Regions from separate parts of the Ectobacillus sp. OTK genome, predicted to be linked through region 3. Evidence: predicted binding sites of a transcription regulator. Region 3 holds the regulator's gene; each other region holds the start of a gene.

Region 1 (8,089 bases), 1.0 Mb from region 3:
CTTCTTTTTTCATATATAAGTGCAGATAGGCTATACTACAGGTAGAATGGCAAGGAGGTTTTTTTATGAGAGCGGACGGACGTCAAAAGGATGAGTTGCGCCCTATACATATGCAAACACACTACATAAAGCATGCTGAGGGATCTGTTCTTATTGAAGTCGGAGATACGAAGGTAATTTGTACGGCAAGTGTTGAGGATCGTGTACCGCCTTTTATGAGAGGAAAAGGGAAGGGTTGGATTACAGCGGAATATGCGATGCTGCCTCGCGCGACGGAGCAGCGCACAATTCGGGAATCCAGCAAAGGAAAGGTATCAGGACGCACAATGGAAATTCAACGCTTGATCGGCCGTGCGCTTCGCGCTGTTGTTGACTTGGACATGCTTGGGGAGAAGACGGTATGGATTGATTGTGATGTTATCCAAGCGGACGGCGGCACAAGAACAGCTTCGATTACAGGAGCATTCGTCGCGATGGTGCTGGCATTTCAAAAACTTGTTGAGATTGGAAAGCTTCCAGACGTTCCTGTTAAGGATTATTTAGCGGCAACCTCTGTTGGAATGGTAGAGGATGCAGAGGTTGTGCTTGATTTAAATTATGTTGAGGATTCCAAGGCGCAGGTCGATATGAACGTTGTGATGACCGGTAAAGGACAGTTCGTGGAATTGCAAGGAACGGGCGAGGAAGCGACATTCAGCAGAGAAGAACTGCAGCAGCTTTTGGAAACGGCAGAATTGGGTATCCTGAAGCTGATTGAGATGCAAAAAGAAGCGTTAGGTGAAATTGCGCAAAAAATTGGATAAAGGCTGGGGTGAGTATGAAGCAGGTAGTCATAGCAACAAAAAATACAGGTAAGGTTCGTGAATTCGAACGATTATTTGAGAAATTTGATTTAGAGGTGAAATCTCTCTATGATTACGCGCATGTTAAAGAGGTAGAGGAGACAGGCGATACGTTTGAAGAGAATGCAATTATTAAAGCAGAAAGCTTGAGCAAGCAGCTTGAGCAAATTGTAATTGCTGACGACTCTGGACTCATCGTTGACGCTTTAAATGGTAAGCCGGGTGTTCGCTCTGCGCGTTATGCGGGCGAGGAGAAGTCTGACGAGGCAAACATGCAGAAGGTGCTGCAAGGAATGAAAAATGTCCCGGAAGAGAAGCGGACAGCTCGTTTTTATTGTGCGCTCGCCGTTGCGTTTCCAGAGGAAGACAAAAAAACAGTGGTTGTAAATGGAACGTGTGAAGGGAAAATCCTAGAGCAAAAGCGTGGAGATAAGGGCTTCGGCTACGATCCTATTTTTTATGTAGAAGAATTTAAACGATCGATGGCAGAATTGTCTCCCGAAGAAAAAAATAAAATAAGCCACCGCGGCCGTGCACTTCGCAAGCTTGAACAAAAAATTCCAGAGTGGTTTCTAGAGGAGAAGTCTGACGATTTTGATGGTTTGTAATGGGGGAGAATGATGAAGGCTTTAATTGTAAGTGACAGTCATGGTTTAACTGGGGAGTTGGAAGAGCTGAAGCGAAAGTACGAGAATCAAGTAGATGTCATGATTCATTGCGGCGATTCTGAGCTTTCGCCGCAGCAGAACGAGCTGCAAGGTTATCAGGTCGTAAACGGTAACTGTGATTTCGGCAGTTCGTATCCAAATGAAATTATACAGGACGTACGAGGCATTCGCTTGTTTGTCACACACGGTCATTTATATAATGTGAAGTTTACAATGCAAAACCTGCTGTACCGGGCAAAAGAAGCCGGGGCACATGTTGCATGCTTCGGGCACTCGCATATTATGGGAGCAGAGGTTGTAGACGGCGTTCTTCTCATCAATCCAGGAAGCATTTTGCTGCCGCGCCTGCGCAAGGAGAAAACATACGCGATTTTGGAAGTGAAAGGTCATGACGCTTCTGTGACATTTTATGATTTAAGTGGAAGTATTGCCGCGCAGCATGCTTTTCAGCTAAGTTAGAGAAAAAATCTCTAACTTAGCTGAAAAAGTGTTGACTTTCGCTATGGATGCGAATATAATAAAAAATGTCGATAGGACGACGTTGCTTAATTATCAAGTGCGGGTGTAGTTTAATGGTAGAACTTCAGCCTTCCAAGCTGATAGCGTGGGTTCGATTCCCATCACCCGCTCCAATATGTCTAGTATGTCCCAGTAGCTCAGCAGGATAGAGCAACGGCCTTCTAAGCCGTCGGTCGGGAGTTCGAATCTCTCCTGGGACGCTTTCATAAGAAAACGCTAGTTGTACGTTAGGGTTAACGATAATCCCATACGTAATGACTAGCGTTTTTTTGTACGTCGGAAACCGCTAAAATTCACGTGTGAACGCGTGATCGTTACGCTCTCTTTCGTTGGATTATTTACCAGTTGAGAGGGGGCGTTTTTGGTTTTATGCGAAAGTTTACCAGGGGGGAGGAAGCGAGTAGTTCAGCGTGCACCTGTCTCGGAATTATTAACGTTTGATGAGGCGCTAGATCTATTCATTAAAGCGAAAGAGCCGGAAGGTATGCATCCTCACGTTATGATGCCGTTAAATAAAGAGCAATTAACATGTACCTCCTATCGCTCCAAAAATAAGTACGGAGCATTACCCGACGTATCAGCATCGGATCTTCTTCGCATCGAATATACGATATGCAATATCGAAGGTATCACCTCCCCACGTTTAACCCTCCGTAATTTTAACCATTTACACAAGTTCGATTTACGTTTAATCCGTCGATATATGTACGATGTCCTTTACGTTTATGTAACGCACTTTTCCTTTAACGTCAACTATGCGAAGCTGATTCCGTTGTGTATCGTAGTAATGCACATGCCCGCTAACGTGCGCTATATATCCATTTCGCCAGAAGTCGACGTACAGCAGGTCGTTATTCTCCAATGCATCGTCTACAATCGCCTCGAATTGTTCTAGCCCTGGGTCATCCATTTGTGGTTGATTGACCTTCGTTTGTGCGGGGAGCGAACCATCTAGCATGGCCATCTGCTCCGATATAAACGTTGCTGGTCGCCATTCCTTCATTACGATAACCGCCTTTCAGAATCGAACCTATGTTCTAATTTTACCGCTATACACAAGCAATATGCAAGCAGATGTTAATTGATAAATTCCGAATTTCCCGCGTTTCCGCCGTTAAAACTTGTACTTTCTTTCCGATTCTGCTAGCCGAAGGGTCGCGGCGGACGCGTGCCTTCAAAAAAACAGGGGGTTCAGCACTTCCGTTTCGCAAGGTTTTGGCGATAGCAGCGGGCGCAAATGCCCGTCGTTACATGGGGGCAGAAGACTATAAATAAAGGCATGAGAAAAGATGTAGTGCTAACAGAGTTTACATCAAAGAGGAAAGGAAGCATTCGCTTTTTTACGTGCGTGTTTATTGGAATTGTGCAGAGCCAATGAAATTGTAAGATGCAGTGTATAGAGGAGCAAGTGAACATTCATATAAGCATATTGTAATGTTGTAGGTGTATTTTACTTTAACAATTGGGAGAGATGATTGTATGCAAAAATGGAAAGCTGTAATATTTGTTTCATTTCTTCTGTTATCATCCTTGCTTTTTACGGGGTGCTTTAGTAATAATGCTTCTAATGAAAAAGCTAATCCCAATTCTGAACAACCGAAACCAACACCTTCACAACAGCCTAATCCGAGACCAGATGCAGAGCCAGCTCCGACTCCAACTCCAGAACCAGAACCAGGACCGCCGCAATATGTAGTGCCAGCGCCAATCCCATTATCATTTCTCGAACCTAATGCTCTTCCTGATGAAATGATGGAGCAATTTTTACTTAACTTTAATGCATATTCGACTCAAATTGGATATGAGCTTCAGCAAGTTGGGGATATAGAACATCTTGAAGACGGTACTAGATTCAGAGCTGTCTTCCCAAATGGCATGCCATTTACAATTGCATTTCATGCTAAAACAAACGACATTATGGAAGTCGTGATTGGGTTGGATGACCAATCGCCAGCAGCAAAAGATAGTGATGAATTTTATCAAACTGTTGGTATCTTTTTAAATTGGTGGCTTGGATTGAGTGGAGGTACAGATACCTCTGAGCTTCTGGAGCATCTCGGCTACGGAGGAAATATATTGACTCAAGATTATGAAGTTTTTGGGAATGGATATAGGTACTATGTACACTATGATCCAACTACAAAGACATTTATGTTTTCACTCAATAAGCAATATTGAGGAAAATTTAGTTGAATAAAATTTTAAAAGCCGATTCCCAAACTTGGAAAATCGGCTTTTTTGATTTTGCTAAACAAATAGTATGATAACTTATTAGTACTGACGCTCATTTTCCGATGCCAGATAAGCCTGTGATTCTTTGTATAGCAGTTCCCACTGTTCATATAAACTTTTAGCTATCTGGAACTCAACAAAATCCGCTCTTAAATCTCCCTGTAATTTTTCTTTTAATTCGCAGCATAACTCTTCCCATTCATCTACAGTTTTTAAATCAAAGAGTCTTGAAAACCTCGGTTTCATATTTTCCCAATGACAATATATATGATTACACCATTCTAACAAGTATTCAGCGTATTGTTTTTGCTTTTGTTCTTCCATTTCCATACATCTCCCTGCGAATGAAATATTAAAGACCACTTTAAATTATTTCAAGCTAAAGCTTTAGTGCATGTATACTCCATAAAAAGGCCTTATTCTCATTTTCGAACTTATCTTTCCTAAGTAAGTTCAAAAAGAGATGATCCTAAATTTCCTTCATCAAAAGCAATATCCCCAACCTCCTAAGAGAAGCATTGCTTTTCATGGAGGGAACCTACTTTCGAGAGCTCCAGTTAGCTAAAGAAGAAAATTGACACCACTTTTTAACAGGCTTAATAAGCATCTATTGCCCACGGTCTTTTTTACCCAACTCCTGCTTATCAAATACTCTATTTATAGTGGTTTAAAATATTCATTTTATTAATTATAATAAAGATGTGTAAATAATTACTAAAAATATGCAGAGGGGTATCTCATTTGAAGGGGAAAATTATTTGGACAACATTCTGGATCTTGATCGCGGGTGCTGTTTGTTGGAGTGTTTACACGGTCACACCGTATGTTTTAGGGGAAAAGAATGTTGAAGCAACGAAAGAAGAAGCACCCGTCAAAAAAAAGCCTGAAGAAAGCCCGCAAACGACGGAAGCAGACGAAGAAATTGAATCGTTGGACAGTGAAAATGCTTCGGGATTCATTTCTTGGTATCACCGTAAAATGAATGAATTTACGGGTTGGAACAATATCAATAATCCAAGATGGGATGACATACATTCCGCAGCAAAATCTATTGTTTCTGAGATTGACGCAATGGGATATAAAGAGAATGCCGATTTGGTAAAGGATTTCGAAGCAATTCGCAATTTGGCGAAAGAGCTTGAAACGAATGAAGACAAAGGCGACCTTCGAACACTTCACCGATATTTTCACGATCTTGATGTTGTAATGAATGACGGTAACGGCGAAGGTAAGTATTATGGGGTGACGGCTTGGGGCGAAGCGAATAAACAAGGATAGAACGGCAAAAGTCGTTCTTTTTTCATATCTTCTCGTGAAACGAAACATCTGTCTGTTGGGTTTGTATCGCAGCCAATAAGTTGTCCTTCCATGCAGCTGTTTCTTTGGTTGCTCAAAAGATATCTGAGTTAAATATAAAAACACCACATCTAGAGTGGTGTTTCACTAAAGGTAAGAAAATGGTTGACAATTAATGTTCTATTAGGCTGGATACAGAAACACTTTGTTTATTATTTGGGTTGTCAAGGGAATGGATTGTAGCTGTTCCTTTTTGCTCATCTACATGTTCAATGTAGACGCGTTCCCCATTACAGGTTACATTAGCCATAATTGGTGAAGCAGAAATTTCTTGCGCTCGTTGTGCATTCATTATAGCCACCTCCTTTTGATTTACAACAGTTATAATATTTGTTCCAAATTGCTTAGATATACTTATTGTTGGAGTAATTCCAATTTTAATTGCGATAACGGCCTAAGCTTAGAAAGTGACCATTGTCCTGAGAAGAAGAAAAAGATTTATATATCCCAGTAGCTCAGCAGGATAGAGCAACGGCCTTCTAAGCCGTCGGTCGGGAGTTCGAATCTCTCCTGGGACGCTTCATAAGAAAGGCGTTGATTACGCGGTCTAGGATCGTTAAATCAACGCCTTTTTTATTTTCATTAACATGAAATCTATTACCCATATTTCTGGTTTAACAACGCCTCATATTCGTAAGTACATTACGCTATGGTCTTCTTTTTTACATTGGCATTATGTAACAGTATTTAATTACAGTCTTGCTTAATAATACAACAGTACCAATAAAACGATATTGAAAGGGGCGTTTTCTATGGAGGACTTGGAATTTTATAAAAGAATTCCTGCGAAAGTATGCCGCGGCTGCGGTTGGAAGATCGAAGAGCAACATGAATCATATTTACACGAGTGCGAACATTGCAAAGAACTAATTAACAAAGAATGAGACTAAGCCCTTACGTTTAACTACGTAGGGGCGATTATTTACTCACTTTCAATTGTTAATAACTTTTTTTCCAGACGACATACCCATTTATAATACCTTAACAAGATAAGAAGAAGTATAGGGTCAACAATTGCTGAGTACTGCAATCCCCACCAGCTATAATGAAAATATCCCCATGGTGCAGGAAGTAATGTGATTACTTCATAAATCAAGATGCCTATTGTCCAAGCCGCAATATACATAACCTGTTTCCATATTTTTAATTTAAATGGATACCAATTCAGAAACATCATATTAACTGGTGGAACTAATATGGTATGTGGAAGAAGTCCTGTCCAATCGACTTTTTTAGTAAAATACCAATAACCGTGATACTTGAAGTCGATATATAAATCAAAGATACTTTGGAATGCAATTGTAAATATCCAAATGTGAGCAATTTGATTTGCTGTTAATCGCGTATTTGTTTTAAAGGCAATAAGGTTAAATAATATGATTACAACAAAAAAGTCCTATCATAAATTTTTCCTTTTTAATATTATAGTACCCATTGTATATAACAACGATACCATTTATACGATAGTTGAAGAACAATTGCCTTTTCGGCCTTATGTCATTTTGGTTAATTCAGGTCGGAATACCTGATTTATAGTCGGAGAGAAATTTTTCCTATTTTGTGGAATTTTTTTATTTATGGAATATAATAAGTAGTAAGTGATAAGTAGTAAGTGGTAAGTAATTGTCGTTCATAAATCCCAATTTAAAAGGAGGTAAATATAATGTTAAAGGATTTAACCATTCCTCAAGAATTTGTATTGTTAGCTTTAGACAAGGAAACGAATAAACTAAAGTCTGTTTTTCGCCAACATATCGGGCTCTTAGCCGTCATGGCTGGTATTGTTGAGTTATCATTAAAAGGGAAAGTAAAATTTACAGATGACGATACAGTAATAATCGCGGATTCTACTCCAACAGGAGAAAAGTCACTTGATCGTCTATTAGAACTGATGACTTTAGAAAAACCGAAAAAAATCAAAAAATGGGTATCTTACTTCTATAACCACATATTTAAACAACGAGAAATCTATAAATTGGTTATAGAGAGCCTTGTGGAAAAAGAAATTCTCCAAGTTGAAAATACAGAAATCCTATTTTTTGTACAGAAGAAAAAATATGTGGATTTAACCAACACTCGTAATTACATTGTTGAGAAAATCCGGGCTGAATTATTAGAAGAAGGAAAAGTAGAGGAGCATACAATAGGTTTAGTCCTATTTTTAAATGTGAAGAAAATGCTAAACGATTATTTCTCAGAGTTTGAGCGCAAGGCGTTGAAACAAAAAATTGAACAACTTCGTAAAGAAGAAATCTTTGAAACCATTAATGCCATCGATAAAGCAATTAAGAATATTGATGCCTCACTTGCTGCAATTGCAGCATCAGCAACATAAAAGGTGAATAGAAATGGGCAGACAGCGGAGTTTAGAGAAAATTGAGAACTCAGAATACGTAAGCATAAGTGAATTGGTTCAACTTTCAGGTGTTCGATATAGTACCATTAAATTTTATGCCGAGGAGGGACTGGTTC
Region 2 (8,089 bases), 810 kb from region 3:
CATGTCGGCCCATACGGATTCGCTCACCTGTATTTTCACGCTCCCATTGAGCAAGAGCGGCCACAAGTGTGATAAATAGGCGACCGATTGCACTAGTTGTATCGTACACTTCCGTAGCAGACTTAAACTTACAGTTTGATTTATCGAGTATCTCTAAGATTTTATATAAATCCAGTACAGATCGTGTTAAACGATCTAACCGATAGACAAGGATACAGTCTACTTTCTTTTCCTCTACATCTCTAAGCATCCGTTTCAGCTCTGGACGGTTCATATCCTTGGCGGAAATACCCTCATCTACATAAAATCCGGCAATCTCCCATTCTTGCGACTCGCAGTACGCGCTTAACCGCTGTTTTTGAGCTGCGATGGAGTAGCCTTCTAGAGCTTGCTCTTCAGTTGAGACACGGACATATACAGCAACTTTATATCTATTCATAGCATTACCTTCTTTCATGGTTTATGCTTTTCCTTCACGGTAGTACTTTTTAAAAGAAAGTTATTCATGTACATTCTGTTATAAATTTGTTCCAACCTCTTTTGACACAATTCTGGAGTTACCTTAAATAGGTTAGACATTTCAGTGATAGGGTCCCGATCAAGACGGATATATTGTAGCATATGGACTGGAATCGCCGCGTATTTGGTGAAATTTACCGCATCCCATTCTTGCCACTCGCGAAAGAGGGAAGGCATTTTTCCTTGCATCCCTTCATGGCGAAGAATATGGCACAGCTCATGAAAGAATGTTTCTTTTTGTTTTTCAGGTGACAGGCGAGAATCCACTGTAATGATTTGAAAAAGCTCAGTGATAATATAGCTGGATTCTGCCTCATCGATTATTAAAATGATATCACAATGTTCAGCGATGATATCAATTTGTAAATCAGAAGGTTTTTGTATACCAATACGTTTGTAAAAAGCAATAACCCAATCCTCAAGTGGAGTAGTACGATATCCCGAAAACATGAATGTCACCTCGTAGATGTATATAAAACGAACTTATGTTCTATTCTAATATAAAAAGAAAAAGCCTGCAAAGAGGCTTTTAAGAAATTTGTTCGGTTCTTATGCTACGCGCTCACTTTTTGTACTTTCTCTTTTTCCCGTTTAGCACTGTAGCTATCCAGAAGTTTTCTGGAAAAAATTGTGTGTACACCGTACATCGTAACTAGCTCCCAAGTCAAAAGAACATCATCACTATATACCATTTTATCTGTCACTATTGTCATACCATCAACATAACTAGTTGTAATGCGCACAACTAACAGGCCGTTCTGTTCATTGGAAACCTCTAAATCAATGATGCTGCCTCCATTTTTCATGTTTCGCTCCAAAATGTCCATGTAGCGACACCCTTTATAGACAGCAGTAGGGCTGTCTTGCAACTGTTCCACCTTCAACTTTTCAACTCTCCTTTCATTCTTCTTTTTTCCCGAATTGATTCAAGTAAAAATCTAGTTTCTCTAACAAACGCTTTTTTGCCAGGGCATAATCCTGTGGTAAGTATGAACTGACTTTCTTCCGCGTTTCTTGGAATAGCCCCTGCCGGAAATTCCGTACTATATATCCTACGTTATTAATTTTGGAAATTCCAGTAATATCTTCTGCTTCAAAAAGATCAAATCCTTCTTTTTGGAGAACAGATGTTTTGAAAAACTCTTCTATCTTCAAATTCATCCAACTTATAAAATCAGAACGCATCCGTTCGCCCATAACCAATTCGTGATATGCGCTAAAGGTATCATCATATTCCCCTTGAATTTTAGCTTCCTCTTGTGCAATAAGCGTCTGAGCTTGCTCTTCGCTTAGAATACCTGATGAAACAAGGTCTTTCATTCTTTGAATACTGCTCTGTAACTTTGTTTCCTCCGCATTGAGAATGGCATAAGTGGCTTGGAGATAATCGTTATAACCATCTTTCGTAAAAGAGTCTTGGTTTCCCATCCCTCTAGAAGAATAAGAACGTAAAAGTCCGATATTTACGACCTTACCACTATTTGGTTCGAGGTCGTCAGAAGGATTTGATTTACGCCCGGCAGGTTGTTTCTCTACATAGCCAAGTTCGTCAAAAGCAAATGAAAGCTGCTCAGATATAGTAACGATTTGCTGCTTTAGGATGTCTCCATAGGCTTCTTGCGTTTTATAGTAATTCCAAAGTTCTTCAAGCCCTAATTCTTTATGATATACTACGTTACAAAAGTTATTCATACCAAAACTATCTTTAGCAGATATTTTTCTTAATCCTCGTCCGATTGCTTGAGCATAAGGTGAAAGTGTCTTGAATGGACGGAATATAGAGACAACAGAAATGTTAGGGTTATCATAACCTTCTCCTAACATCTGAATGCTTACCATAACGTCATATTTTCCGTTCGCAAAATCAGTAAGCCTAATTTCAATTTCTTGCTCTGGTAATCTGCTGCTGACATAAGTACATGAGAGACCACTTTCTTCAAACCAGCTAGTAACTGACTGTGCATGCTCATCATTACAGGTAATTGCCAGAACTTGATGGTGAGGATAACTTTTCCGTTTTAGTTGCAATACTTCTTTCGTATGGGCGATTACTTGCATAGAAGAGTCTTTACTCATAGCAACGGACTTACTCACCCAATCATTACCCATTTCCCGCTTTGCTTGTTCCAGAGTAAGTCTTCTGCCAGTCTTCAGGTCAATAAATTCCATTACGTCCGCAATGTCCTCTGCCTTGACGACATTTTTTACTAATCCGTCTTGAATAGCCTCTGCTAAAGTGTATTCGTAAATAGGGTCATACTCGTTACTTGTGATACTGAGGTTGTCACTGCGGAAAGGGGTAGCCGTCAGTTTTATGACCTTAGTAGCCTGGAAATAATCCAGTGTCTTTTGCCACATATCCGCAGCTACATGGTGTGCCTCGTCGATAATTATCATATCGAAGAAGTCAGGAGAGACTAAGCCTTTAAGATTAACCTCCTCGCTGCTACCCACAATTTTATGAATATTAGTGATTACAATATCAGCTATATCTAATTTTACAAGCATTTGCTGTTTTGCATTTTCATCATTTGTATTAAATCCTTGATATAGATAACTTTTAGGGAACTTTTTTCTGTCAAGAATGACACGTCGCTTATACCAAAATGTATTCTCAGGATTCGTTAAAGAATCAAACTCTTTAAACACAGTTTTTCTAACAATTTTTCCTGGAGTGATAATAAGGACACGACCTGTACTCAACTCAAAAGGAAGCATAGCCATGACCCCAGTTTTTCCGGATCCTGTAGGCATGACAATTAGTGTTTCACGATATTTAGGTTCCTGAAATTCTTGGTAGTGAGATAGAGCAGCTCTGTAAGCACTAATTTGTGGAGGATACAGATGATCATTATGGTCAATATTAGGTTTGACTTCTTGGAAAATACTCATATTTGCACCCCGGTTTCTATTTTGTAGTAAGAAGTGTTGTTTGTTTGTCACTGCTTGTCGTTGGGTATTACCAAAACTCTAAAACTTATGGGTTTTACCTTAATCATCGTTCACATGCAATCAAGTCTTTATCACGATCACTCTTTTTATTAGCATCGTATAATGCCTTTGAAACAAAAGGCTTGTACTTTGTTTTTCCGCCTTTATTTTTAACCGAAGAGGAACGAGCAACGCCGCCTTTGTAGTCTTTATTTAATTCTGTGCAGTTTTTATACGTTTTGGCAGCTGGTTGTGCCGCTTCTGTAGTTTCAGTAGCCCCCACGGAGATACCAACAGCTAGTCCTAAAGATAATAGAATTGCAAGCTTTCTCTTCATATTTAATCGTTCCTTCCCTTTGTTTTTCTATAGTAATAATTTGAATTATTGTATAGTAACCACCCCCTTAAAATACTGTTTAGACTGAAAATACATAGCATAAGGAATATTCTGATATTTATTAGCGAATTAAAAACACGCCAAATAAGCGTGTTTTCTTGTGATGTCTATTCATGATGTGTAACGCTGTGCATCATTCAATGTCTGTAAGTGTGGTTCAATAGCAGTGAATTTTGTTATATGATTAATCAAATTTGCGACTTTTGCCGCTCCGTTGCCTTATGTAACATGCATCGGTATGTAGTATGTAATATACAATAACGTATCAGAAGTTCACACTTAGCTCTTCTCCTGCTGCTTTTTTCGCTCCATGGCCTTATGTAACGTGTACTCGAAATGCCTCTTGATGTCCTCAACATCCTCTGGTGAAAGATTCTTCCACTTTTCGATATCGAAGAAGCCCATGCTTTTCACGCCGAGGCTTTCTAAGTAATTAGTGATCTCGGCGAGGGAGTCGTAGGGTTCACTACTTTTTAAGTATTTTCCTTCCTGACCTGTTTCTCCAAGCAAATAATCAACTGACACATCATACTTTTCAGCTAATTTTTTGACGTTTTCAAGGGAAGGTTCATTCCTTCCTTGTTCATAGTAGCCATAAGCACTTTCTGAAATACCGAGATATTCAGCGACGTCTCGTTGTTTCAATTTATGTAACTTTCTTAGTTTTTTTAGCCGCTCTTTAATGTTAGGCATGATAACTCCCTTTCTAACTTAATTTACATACATTATACAACTTTGAGTTGGGCGGTTAAAAATAAAATAAATAAATACAACATAAAATTGTTTTAAGAGGTTTACAAACAACAATAAGTTGGGTATTATAAAAACAACAAAACGTTGGGAGGTGCTAAAGAGAAATGACAAGACGACGCTCCAAGTTAGTTCAACTTAGAAAGGAAAAAAGTTTGTTACAAAAAGATATTGTAGATATCCTCAAAAAAGAATACGGTGTGCTAATCACAGAAAGTTATTATGGCATGATTGAGCAAGGGGTTAGAACTCCAAGCCTAGAAATAGCTTTAGCTATATCGAAAGTATTCAGACAAAGCCCAGAGCATATTTTTTTTGGATAAGAACACAACATTTTGTTGTTTTTTTAGTGAGGTGAGAACATGAGTGATCAAATCCCAAAACAACCGATAGCAAATGAACCAAGTCCAGAAGCAATTCGCGCAATGATCCGCTTCCTGATGAAAACTTCCGTCCCGCGAATTATTGCTAAGGAACGTGCGAAAAAAAAGGAGGAAAAAGCGTGAACATCGAGGAGTATGCATTTCGTTTAGAGGTGCAGTTGGCAATTGCAAAAATCATTATGTCATTAGATGACCAACATTACTCAAAAGATGATGTGCGGGTAGAGTTACTGGCAATCCTTAACGGCATGAATGAAACGCAATTAATGATTCCAGAGGAGGAAGAGGAACATGGACGCAAGCACGGTTGAAAACGTGAATCACTTGTTGATTTTCGCAGCATGTTTTGTTCTCGTAGTCGTCACAATCGGATTCGTTGGAACATTCATTGACAAATTGATGAAAGAGAATGAACAGCTTAGAGCAAAACTCGCGCGATTTGAGCAAATCGAGCAGTTAAGAAAGAGATAAGAAGAGGAGAAATCGGAATGACAGATCAAGAACGAATTGCCCAATTAGAAGAGCGTGTTGCAAATTTGGAAAGGTTGCTGGCAAAAGAAGCCGCCGCGGCAACGACGGCTGAAAATGAAAATGCTCATTTGGATTTAAAAGGCTGCACCCAATGCGGTAGAGGGTGGAGCAACCGCCTAAGACTATGCGGTTACTGTGGATATCGCTTAATACCAGTTAGAAATCTTATGGAATTTTTCCCGGGAAGAGTGTTCCCAAAGGCAGATTAAAAATCTTTTGGAATTCTCTTTTCTCGCCATTGCTTAGTTTTATCTAGGTTAAGCGTAGCAAAGACAGAAGTAATGTCGCTAAAACTGTTCAAGATTTTTGAGCCATTGGTGTCTAATTGAATTTCTTCTAGAGCCGTGCTGAATAAATGAACCTTAGCTTTTCCGTCTTCCATTTTGAAAGAAATATCTCCAACCGTATTGTAGATGCCTTCTTCATTAGGGATAAAGACATCAATCACTTCAGAAGAAACATTAATTCCAAGCAAAATTTTGTTTGGTAACTCTAAGAGCATGGTTCCGCGCTTATTGCCTTGAGCAAGACGGTGCCATTTACCAGAGACGGCTTCAACTAAGACACTCCCATCTGGATAGTCTGCCATATTAACACCTCCTTTCCGAATATCACAATTCGACAGAAAAGAGGAAAATCCTTGAAAGAGAGAGGAAACAGGATGCCTGAACTCAAGGTGATACAGGGAATTCGCAAAAACAAACGCGATTACCACTCTATCTACACAAAAATGTTCATGAACGCTTTAAATGAAGCGGAACAGCAAATAGAAGAAACCGGAGTATTCAACTTAGACACTACAAGAAAAATCGTTCTATCCGGTGTGAAAATGATTAATGCCGACCGTCAAAAAAATATGGGTTATGAAGACCTTGTTGGCAGATTCAAACTTATCGATTGCATCAAAGTCATAGCAAGTTCATTAACCCCAAACGAATTTCAAACTGTTTTTCCAGTAGCCAAGGAATACGATGGAGAGCGATACGGAGTAAAGGATTACTTCTTCACAAAGAAAGTGATTGAAGATATGGGTGAAGATGATCCGATAGGAGACAACATTGATGATTTTCTTTGGGATTATCAGAACCGGGAAGTAGGGAAATTTATCGTGAATTCCTTGTCGGTTGTAAGTGATATTCGAAGAGCTGAGGGTAAAAAGGACTTATGGAAGAGTTTCTAGAGGATAAAGGTATTCCAACGTACACACTTCACGAAAGTCATTCAGGAAAGAAGTTCTTAACAAATAATGATACAGGCGAAACGGTTGAGGTTAAAAAGCCGCGTCCGAGATATTTGAAGCCGCTTTGATGAAAACAGGAGGGAAAAGCGAATGCAGCAATTGCAATTATTAGGAAAACAAAATGTTGCTGGTTATGAATTCACTGGAATCGAGGGAGGATTCGGTGAAGGTAAGAAAGCGATGTTAGTTAAGGAGATTGCAGAGATTCACAAGCAACAATTAGGAGAAGTGAACAGAAGAATTAATGATAACCGCAAAAGGTTCCAAACCGGTGTTGATATTGTGGATTTAAAGGCTAATGGGTTTGAGCCATTAGGGTATGAAGACTTTGGTTACACAAAGCAGTCGTTCAATCAATCCAACAATGTTTATATTTTATCGGAACGAGGGTATGCAAAGTTATTAAAAATTCTCGAAGACGATACAGCGTGGGAATTATACGACCAATTCGTTGATGGTTATTTCAGCATGAGAAGCGACTTACAGGGGTTAAGTCCTCAACTACAAATCCTAATCAAAATGGAACTAGAACAGAAACGCTTAAATCAAGAACTTGCTGAAACGAAACAGAAAGCAGCGGAAACAGAACGCAAAGTCGATAGCATCACTGAAATTGTAGCACTTAATTCAACCGGTTGGCGTGAAGATACAACTGCAATCATTAATAAAATCGCACTGAAAACAGGTGGATATGAACAATATCGCAACATCCGTAACGAAAGCTACGAGCTGCTAGAGCAACGAGCTAATGCAAACCTTGGTATTCGCGTCACTAATAAACAAAAGAAGATGGCTCTTGAAGGTGTTGCGAAATCCAAAATTTCTAAGGTGTCGAAGCTTGATGTGATCGAAGAGGATAAACGCTTGTTGGAGATTTATTTAGCGGTTGTAAAGGAAATGGCGATTAAGTATCAGGTTGAATATAACCAAGTCAGAAATGAGGGAACAGCATGATAACAAGCTTTAAACGTGCAGCACTCTCTACTCAGGTTTTACCAGAGCATCTCGAAGAAGCTGTCAGGATTCGCGCTGAATTGGAATATGTGTCGGGACATCAGTGGAAGGCGATTGATAACGATGATAATGCGGCGTTTCGTCACTGGAAACTCCGTGAAATTGATTTGCAAACACGGCTAAATGAATTGAAAGACGAACGCTCAAAGGTGCAAATGGTGATTGATCGTATGGAGGAGATTGGAGCAAATGCCGATGTGATTCGGGCGTATCACTTGAAGGAGGGTGGGAACAAATGAGAGACACAACTGTAACGATGCCGCTAACAGAATTCGATAAGTTACGTAACCAAGAAAAAGCTCTTCTAAAATTACGCGAAGAAAT
Region 3 (8,089 bases):
TCACACAGCAAACTGTGCCTTACGCATAATACCTCATCAGGATCTACAGCACGCTCCTACTGAATAGGCATCACCTGCATTGATTTCATCATTCTGCCAACAGAATCCTTTATATTTCAACTCCCTGCTTATTTGAAACATACGAAGCAAACATTTTTATATTTTTGTAAAAAGCAGCCGCTTCTACAAAAGAGGCTGCTTTTTGGCATGCAAATGACTCAGATGTTGCTTAATCATTTGCACTCCTTCTTCTACTGATTCAACAAAAAGAGGATATACCGGTGTATCATACTGATTCGCTGCATGCTCATAGCGAGGGTCGTAATAATGCTCAAGCAGCAGCTGAACAATAGAATAGACGTCATTTTGCACAAAAGCATTCTCTATTTCTTGCCTTATATCTTCGCGAAGCCGCTTGGAAATATATGAAAAGGCTTTATAAAATGCATCCTTATACTCTTCGAAGCGATACATATCACAGATAGTCTGTACACGGTATGAAAGCGGAGCGCTAAGATGAAGACGGCTCCCTTTTGCTTTTCCTTCAAGCAGAAAAGGGGGCAGCGAAATATTCCCTACTCGCTTACTCTCCGCTTCTATTATATAATACGGCGCATCCTCTAACTCCCTAATACGTTCAAACAATAAGCTATCAAACATCTTTTGTGAACGAGGCTTTAATCCGACTCCTCCAAAAATAGAGCCGCGATGATTAGCTAGTCCTTCTAAATCAATTACAGGATATCCTTCCCGTTGCAATATTTGCAGCATTTTTGTTTTACCGATTCCTGTATTCCCCTCCAGTACAACGAACGGTTTTGGGGAAGCTGTGAGACTCTCAAACATGTCTGTAATCTGCTGACGGTACGAGCGGATCCCTCCAACGAGCTGCATAACAGGAAGGTCAAGAGCCGCCATTGTAACGACTACAGATTTGCTGCGCATGCCTCCTCTCCAGCAATAGACAACAATGGGGCGCTTTTGTTCTTTATAAATTTCCTTCATCCGTGCATATAAAGAAGGCAGCTTTTCGGACAATAGCTTTACACCGATTTCTTTAGCTTGCTCTCTGCCCACCTGTTTATATATGGTGCCGACCTGAATTCGTTCCTCGTTTGAAAAAATCGGTACATTGATGCTGTTTGGCATATGAAATTCTTCGAATTCAGCCGGAGTCCGAACATCAATAAATGTATAGGAAGACGAAAGTGCCTCTTGCACCGAAATAGTCGGAACTTGGATAGATGGATACATACTCTTCACTCCTGCTAGTTTCTATGGAATGCATACCTAGTAGCTGCTTCTATCAACAGCTTGTACAAAAATGTCCGTACAGGAAACGAAAAGACACCCTAAACTCGAGTGTCTTATCCGTTTTATTTCGTTTGTTTGTTCATAGCTTGCATCATTTGGTTGATTTTCTTTTGAGACGGCTTTTGTCCCATTTGCATCATCATCATTTTTAACATTTGTTCGTTAATAGGCGGGTTTTTTTTCAAATAGTCCATCATATATTTACGAGCGATGAAAAATCCTAGCGCTACGCCTGCCGCTAATGCAAGAATGCCCACTAGAACAACGACCCAAACTGACATACGGTTTCCTCCTTCATGTTGTCTACATTACAGTGTACTAGAACGTTCTACAGAAGACAAGATTTGTACGTCATATTTTTCACACTTACACGTATTTTCTTTCTTGCTTAATCGGATTTAGCCAACCGCACTGTTCTTCGGTATATTCCATAGCAAGAAACGTCATTTCATTCTTTCTTAGTATTTCAAAAAAAGTCATTTCTACTTCTAAATTACCCAGAGATTCAAGTATGGCATATTGCGGCTTAATTGTAAGTTTCCCGTTCACATCTCCGCTTGCCGAAAACAGTGTATGAACCTTCGCATCTTTTTTATACAAATGACTTGACAGCAGGGATTGCTCGATACGATGGTGCAGCTTTAACTGCGGCAAGGGCTTCGTAATATACCGGATTTGTTTGTATAACATTTTCTTTTCTGACAAGGAACGAGCGCGAGCAAACCGGACAAACAAATCAAACAGCAAATGTTCTCTTCCGAAGTACGACTTAGCAATATCATCACGAATTAAATACAAATGATATGTTTTCATCTTCTTTCCCCCTCGCGTGAGACAAGCCCCTTTTTCATATTATATAAAAGCATATGCAAAAGAGGTGTCTTACTATGGAGAAAGAAAGGACTATTTCTGTCGAAACAACTATTTTCTTGAACTACCCGCCACCTACTCGCTAACGCTTCTTAAGGTGGGGGAGTTGTTTGGAACACTGATTGTAGGAGAATCCCTTTCCTGTCTCTTGATAAGAGCTGTTCCAAAGAGACAAAAAATGATTGAACACGAAACGAGAACAACCGATTTGGATATGTGTTAAAAATATTGAACGAGCGCTTTACTTGAAGAAGAAATTACTTAGGACAAAATAAGCCTGGCTATGGCAGCCAAGCTTATCTTTCTTAAAAAATCAATATAGTTATTTAACAGTTCCTGCAGAATAAAAAAAATCTCCCCACATAGGAGAGATTTTTTTATCAAAATTACAGTAATGCTTTTACTTTCGCAACAACATTTTCTACTGTGAAGCCATACTCTTCCATAATCTTTTCGCCTGGTGCAGAAGCGCCGAACGTATCGATGCCTACTACATCGCCATCTAAGCCGACATAACGATGCCAGCCAAGCGTAGATCCCATCTCGATTGCAAGACGTTTTGTAACTGCTCTTGGAAGAACTGACTCTTTATATTCTTTTGATTGTGCCTCGAACAAATCAAAGGATGGCATGCTGACAACAGATGCATCAATGCCTTCTTGTGCTAGCGCAGCCTGTGCTTCTACTGCCAGGTTCACTTCAGATCCTGTTGCAAGAAGAATCGCATCTGCTGTTTCTTTCTTGCTCGGTGAAACCACATATGCACCTTTGGATACTTTTTCATATGTGTTTTCTGCTGCGCCTTCTAACGCAGCCAAGTCTTGACGAGTTAACACAAGCGCTGTCGGTTTGTTTGATTCTAGCGCAAGCTGCCATGCAGCGGAAGATTCGTTTCCATCGGCAGGACGGATAACGGAAAGGCCTGGCATCGCGCGCAAGGAAGCAAGCTGCTCAATTGGTTCATGAGTTGGGCCATCTTCTCCTACTGCAATACTGTCATGCGTGAACACGTACGTAACAGGCAATTTCATTAAAGCAGCCAGACGAATCGCCGGACGCAGATAATCAGAGAACACGAAGAATGTACCGCCGAATGTCTTTAAACCGCCGTGCAGCGCAATTCCGTTCATCGCAGCGCCCATTGCGAACTCACGAACACCGTACCAAATATTTTTTCCGCTGTAATCTTCTCTTGTGAAGTCTTTTTCTTTTTTCATGTATGTTTTGTTAGAACCAGCAAGGTCTGCAGAACCGCCGAAGAAAGATGGAACTACTTCTGCGATAGCATTGATTGCTTCTCCAGAAGAGTTACGTGTAGCAGTCGCTGTTCCTAAACCGTATTTTGGAAGATTGTTTTCCCAACCCTCAGGAAGACGGCCTTCAATTGCGTCAGTAAGTTCTTTAGCTAATTCAGGGTAAGCAGCCGCATAGCCTTTTAACAATGCATCCCATTCAGCTTGCTTTTTCTCGCCTGCTTCTTGGATAACAGAACGGAAATGTGCATACACTTCTTCTGGCACGTGGAACTCTTGTTCAGCAGTCCAACCGTACGCTTCTTTTGTTAATTGTGTTTCGGACTTGCCAAGCGGAGAACCGTGGGAAGCAGATTTTCCGGCTTTATTCGGAGAACCGAAACCAATTACTGTACGTACCTCAATTAATGTCGGACGGCTTTCGTCGCTCTTTGCTTCTTCAAGTGCTTTTGCAATCTCAGCAACATCCATTCCGTCTTCCACGCGAATGTACTGCCAGCCGTAGGCCTCGTAACGGCCTTTTACACTTTCAGAGAATGAACGATTTAAATCACCATCTAAGGAAATATCGTTGGAATCATACAATACAACCAAACGGCCTAAACCTAAATGCGCTGCCAAAGAGGATGCTTCAGCTGAAACGCCTTCCATTAAGTCGCCGTCTCCGCAAATTACGTATGTATAATGATCCACCACGTTGTATGCTTCACGATTATATTTTGCAGCTAAGTGACGCTCTGCCATAGCCATACCTACAGCTGTAGCAATCCCTTGTCCAAGCGGCCCTGTTGTGCAATCTACCCCTGGGGTATGATCGTATTCTGGATGTCCTGGCGTTTTGCTTCCCCATTGACGGAAGCTTTTCAGATCATCCATCGTTACATCATAGCCAGATAAGTGGAGCAAGCTATATAGCAGCATCGATCCATGACCTGCAGAAAGTACAAAACGATCCCGGTTAAACCATTTCGGATTGCGAGGATTATGATTCATAAATTGTGTCCATAATGTATACGCCATCGGTGCTGCGCCCATCGGCATCCCTGGGTGTCCCGAATTTGCTTTTTCAATCGCATCAATGGAAAGCGTACGGATTGTATTGATGGAAAGTTGTTCAATTGAATGTGACATAGTTTTCTCCCTTTCGAAAATAATAGACAATTAACACACTCTATATGATAGCTTGCCACACTTAATTATACAACATGTATTGGCAATATTTATTGAAAAGACATTATAATTTTTTCCATATAATAATATCTGCTAAAATCTGCATAAAAACCAACAAATACAATATATTCACGATTTCAGGACTGTTACCCCTAAATAAGCAAGTCATCAGAGTCAGCTATACATAATTGTATTCCCTCGATTCCTAAAACAAAAAAAGACGGATTTCCCCGCCTCTTTTTAGTGCAGCATACTCTTTCCTTGCTGCTTGAGCTTCTTTAATTTGCTAGGAGTAATATCATTTCCTTTATCGTCAACAACCTTTACAGACTTTAATTGGTCTAACATATGTCCACGAAAGGTTTGTAAATACTCTTGACGAAGTGCCTGCTGTTCTTGCTGCTCTTCTTTTGTTAATCCTTCCGCTTTTGCTTTATTAGCTAACGCATTAATGCGGCTTATTTTTTCAGGACTCAACATAGTTCCTCTCTCCTTTTCTAAACACTACGTACCCATCTTATACTAGTTATTTTGGAATATCAAGTTGCTGCTTCATATACTCCGTAAAGCGACGGTGTACCGTCGCCTTGGACACATCATAGCCGAATCCCCTCAGCGTTGCTGCAATTTCCGCAAACGTGAGCTCGTTGCGGCGCAAACGAACAATTTCTTCAACCGGTACTTCTATTTTATCACGTCCGCTGTTTATATGCTGATTCCTTAAATTGCGCTCCGGACGAAATCCATTGTCTACAGCTCGTCTCATCCCTCTTTTGATTTTAGCATTATGAATTTTACGCTGATACTCCTCAACAATACCGATAATTTCAAGAACCATAGAATCTGAATCTGACAATTGCAATTCCCCGTTATGTGCATGCGTATATACAGTTACACCTTCTTTTCGTAAGCAATGCATGAGCGCAATCTTTGCGTTTCCTCTGCCAAGGCGCGTTTCATCCTGAATTAACACCGCCTCGGCCTGTTCCTCTTTAATTGTATCGAGCACTTCCAAAATCCCCTGTCGTTCTATTTCATAGCCGCTCGCCTGTTCTTCGATAACGCCTACAACTTGCATATTATAAAGACTGGCAAGCTTCCACAATTCTTCTTTTTGTCTCTCTAAAGATGTTTCCTGTGTTTCTTTCTTTGTGCTTACACGCGCATAAATAATCGCTTTCATCCCGTTCACTCCCCCTCTCTACATAGTATATCATATATGCTTATTTATTCGAACTTACGTTTGTAGAAAGAACATGCTCATGCTATAATGAAATTGGGAAGATTCAACAACAAAGCGAGGTGTAAATATGGAAAAGCTAACAAAAAGACAGCTGGATATACTCAACTTCATTAAGCAAAAAGTACAAGAAAAAGGATATCCGCCTTCTGTACGTGAAATTGGACAAGCGGTCGGCCTAGCTTCCAGTTCTACTGTACACGGTCATTTATCACGTTTAGAAGAAAAAGGATACATCCGGCGCGACCCAACGAAGCCTCGTGCCATTGAAATACTAGGGGAGGATGGGGCGTCCGCCGTAATGAAGTCTATCGTGCACGTTCCTATTATCGGCAAAGTAACAGCAGGTCCACCCATTACAGCTGTAGAAAATATTGAGGAGCATTTCCCATTGCCGGCAAATCTCGTTTCTGAAAATGATTCTGTTTTCATGCTAAAGATTGTTGGCGACAGCATGATTGAAGCAGGGATTCTCGATGGCGACCTTGTTGTCGTTCGCCAGCAAACATCCGCCAATAACGGAGAAATTGTGGTAGCAATGACAGAGGAAAACGAAGCAACAGTGAAGCGCTTCTATAAAGAAAAGGACCACTTCCGCTTGCAGCCAGAGAACGCTTCTCTGCAGCCGATTATTCTACAGCACGTTTCCATTATTGGAAAGGTCATTGGCGTATATCGAAATATTCATTAAAAGAGCTTGTAACAGCTCTTCTTTTTTTGCATCATTTTTATTATACCGAAAAAATATTTTAACTATTGCAATACTTTTGTTTATTTATACTTTTCAGATATTTACCTCTTTTTTTCTCATGCATGCGCTTACAAACCTGTATTTACCATTTAAATTTTTTCAAGCCCAGGCTTATTTTCATATATCTATCATTGCATTTGAACTATATACAGCCCATTCATGAAAAAAGAAAGCCTGTGTATGTCCTAAAATCTTTTAGCTATAGTTATGACATGCATTTATCATTGGCTTCCTCTTCTACATCACACGCAAAATCTTTGATTCCTACATCTGTCCGAAGGCGATTCATTCCCTCCCTGCTCACGGGGCTTTGCCCTTCACGTTCCTTGAGGAAAGGGTATTCTCGCCTATTTTTTGATAAAAAAAGCCCTGACACTAACAGTGTCAAGGCTTTTCCTTTTTAATATACGCTCATATACTGATCGCGTTCCCATTGGTGGACTTGCGTTCTAAACATATCCCACTCGATTTCTTTTGCTTCAATGAAATGCTCAAGCAGGTGCTGTCCTAATGCGTTGCAAATAACCTCGTCCGATTTTAAGTTTTCTAGCGCTTCTGCCAATGTAGCCGGCAAGTCTACAATACCTGATTTTTCACGCTCTGATTTTGTCATTACATAAATATTGCGGTCTACCGGAGCCGGTGCTGCAATTTTATTTTTAATGCCGTCAAGACCAGCAGCGAGCAATACTGCCATTGCCAAGTACGGATTAGCAGCAGGGTCTACGCTGCGCACTTCAACACGGGTGCTTAAACCGCGAGAAGCAGGAATACGAATTAACGGGCTGCGATTACGAGCAGACCAAGCTACATAGCAAGGGGCTTCATAGCCAGGCACAAGTCGCTTATACGAGTTAACTGTCGGATTTGTAACCGCAGAAAAGTTCGTTGCATGCTTTAACACACCAGCGATAAAATGACGGGCTACTTCACTTAATTGTAACTCGCTGCCTGGATCATAAAATGCATTTTCATTGCCACGGAATAAAGATAAGTTACAGTGCATACCAGAGCCGTTTACCCCAAACAGCGGCTTTGGCATAAATGTTGCATGCAAACCATGTTTACGGGCAATTGTTTTTACAACCAGCTTAAAGGTTTGAATATCATCACATGCTTTTAACGCATCAGCATATTTAAAGTCAATTTCATGCTGTCCCGGTGCTACTTCATGGTGGGATGCTTCAATCTCAAAGCCCATTTCTTCAAGCTCAAGCACGATATCGCGTCGGCAGTTTTCACCTAGGTCTGTTGGCGCAAGATCAAAGTAGCCGCCGTTATCATTCAACTCTAAAGTCGGGTGGCCCTTCTCATCTACTTTGAATAGGAAGAATTCAGGCTCTGGTCCAAGATTGAAGTGTGTAAATCCAAGCGCTTCCATTTCCTTCAAAATGCGCTTTAGGTTACTGCGTGGATCACCTTCAAACGGCGTGCCGTCTGGATTGTAAATATCACAAATTAAACGGGCAACTTTCCCTTTTTCTGGAGTCC

What was found. The regulator LexA, encoded in region 3, represses DNA repair genes until DNA is damaged. The targets are predictions, from matches to a motif close to CGAACATATGTTCG.
Region 1: a site for LexA is predicted at 3,055-3,068, ahead of AC6HZ4_RS22810 (YolD-like family protein). Genes of this name have one in related genera too.
Region 2: a site for LexA is predicted at 998-1,011, ahead of AC6HZ4_RS13735 (ImmA/IrrE family metallo-endopeptidase). Genes of this name have one in related genera too.

Annotation. Positions count from the first base shown of each region.
Region 1 is NZ_AP048547.1:4,598,559-4,606,647, reverse strand. It holds gene rph (ribonuclease PH) at 66-803, shown strand; gene AC6HZ4_RS22830 (XTP/dITP diphosphatase) at 818-1,450, shown strand; gene AC6HZ4_RS22825 (metallophosphoesterase) at 1,463-1,969, shown strand; tRNA gene AC6HZ4_RS22820 (tRNA-Gly) at 2,069-2,142, shown strand; tRNA gene AC6HZ4_RS22815 (tRNA-Arg) at 2,156-2,229, shown strand; gene AC6HZ4_RS22810 (YolD-like family protein) at 2,718-3,032, opposite strand; gene AC6HZ4_RS22805 (hypothetical protein) at 3,509-4,207, shown strand; gene AC6HZ4_RS22800 (hypothetical protein) at 4,301-4,585, opposite strand; gene AC6HZ4_RS22795 (hypothetical protein) at 5,003-5,539, shown strand; gene AC6HZ4_RS22790 (small acid-soluble spore protein H) at 5,730-5,909, opposite strand; tRNA gene AC6HZ4_RS22785 (tRNA-Arg) at 6,063-6,135, shown strand; gene yhfH (protein YhfH) at 6,370-6,501, shown strand; gene AC6HZ4_RS22775 (GOLPH3/VPS74 family protein) at 7,281-7,952, shown strand; gene AC6HZ4_RS22770 (helix-turn-helix domain-containing protein) at 7,966-8,089, shown strand, end outside.
Region 2 is NZ_AP048547.1:2,762,371-2,770,459, forward strand. It holds gene AC6HZ4_RS13730 (recombinase family protein) at 1-439, opposite strand, end outside; gene AC6HZ4_RS13735 (ImmA/IrrE family metallo-endopeptidase) at 454-969, opposite strand; gene AC6HZ4_RS13740 (hypothetical protein) at 1,074-1,403, opposite strand; gene AC6HZ4_RS13745 (DEAD/DEAH box helicase) at 1,420-3,411, opposite strand; gene AC6HZ4_RS13750 (excalibur calcium-binding domain-containing protein) at 3,515-3,787, opposite strand; gene AC6HZ4_RS13755 (helix-turn-helix domain-containing protein) at 4,127-4,540, opposite strand; gene AC6HZ4_RS13760 (helix-turn-helix transcriptional regulator) at 4,705-4,920, shown strand; gene AC6HZ4_RS13765 (hypothetical protein) at 4,960-5,103, shown strand; gene AC6HZ4_RS13770 (hypothetical protein) at 5,100-5,291, shown strand; gene AC6HZ4_RS13775 (hypothetical protein) at 5,272-5,451, shown strand; gene AC6HZ4_RS13780 (hypothetical protein) at 5,469-5,720, shown strand; gene AC6HZ4_RS13785 (hypothetical protein) at 5,717-6,100, opposite strand; gene AC6HZ4_RS13790 (hypothetical protein) at 6,173-6,691, shown strand; gene AC6HZ4_RS13795 (hypothetical protein) at 6,676-6,819, shown strand; gene AC6HZ4_RS13800 (ORF6N domain-containing protein) at 6,842-7,705, shown strand; gene AC6HZ4_RS13805 (hypothetical protein) at 7,702-8,004, shown strand; gene AC6HZ4_RS13810 (hypothetical protein) at 8,001-8,089, shown strand, end outside.
Region 3 is NZ_AP048547.1:3,572,713-3,580,801, forward strand. It holds gene AC6HZ4_RS17710 (hypothetical protein) at 1-29, shown strand, start outside; gene mnmH (tRNA 2-selenouridine(34) synthase MnmH) at 184-1,254, opposite strand; gene AC6HZ4_RS17720 (YneF family protein) at 1,377-1,595, opposite strand; gene sirA (sporulation inhibitor of replication protein SirA) at 1,681-2,127, opposite strand; partial or broken gene AC6HZ4_RS17730 (helix-turn-helix domain-containing protein) at 2,273-2,413, opposite strand; gene tkt (transketolase) at 2,571-4,568, opposite strand; gene AC6HZ4_RS17740 (DUF896 domain-containing protein) at 4,848-5,087, opposite strand; gene AC6HZ4_RS17745 (YneB family resolvase-like protein) at 5,134-5,790, opposite strand; gene lexA (transcriptional repressor LexA) at 5,918-6,538, shown strand; gene glnA (type I glutamate--ammonia ligase) at 6,999-8,089, opposite strand, start outside.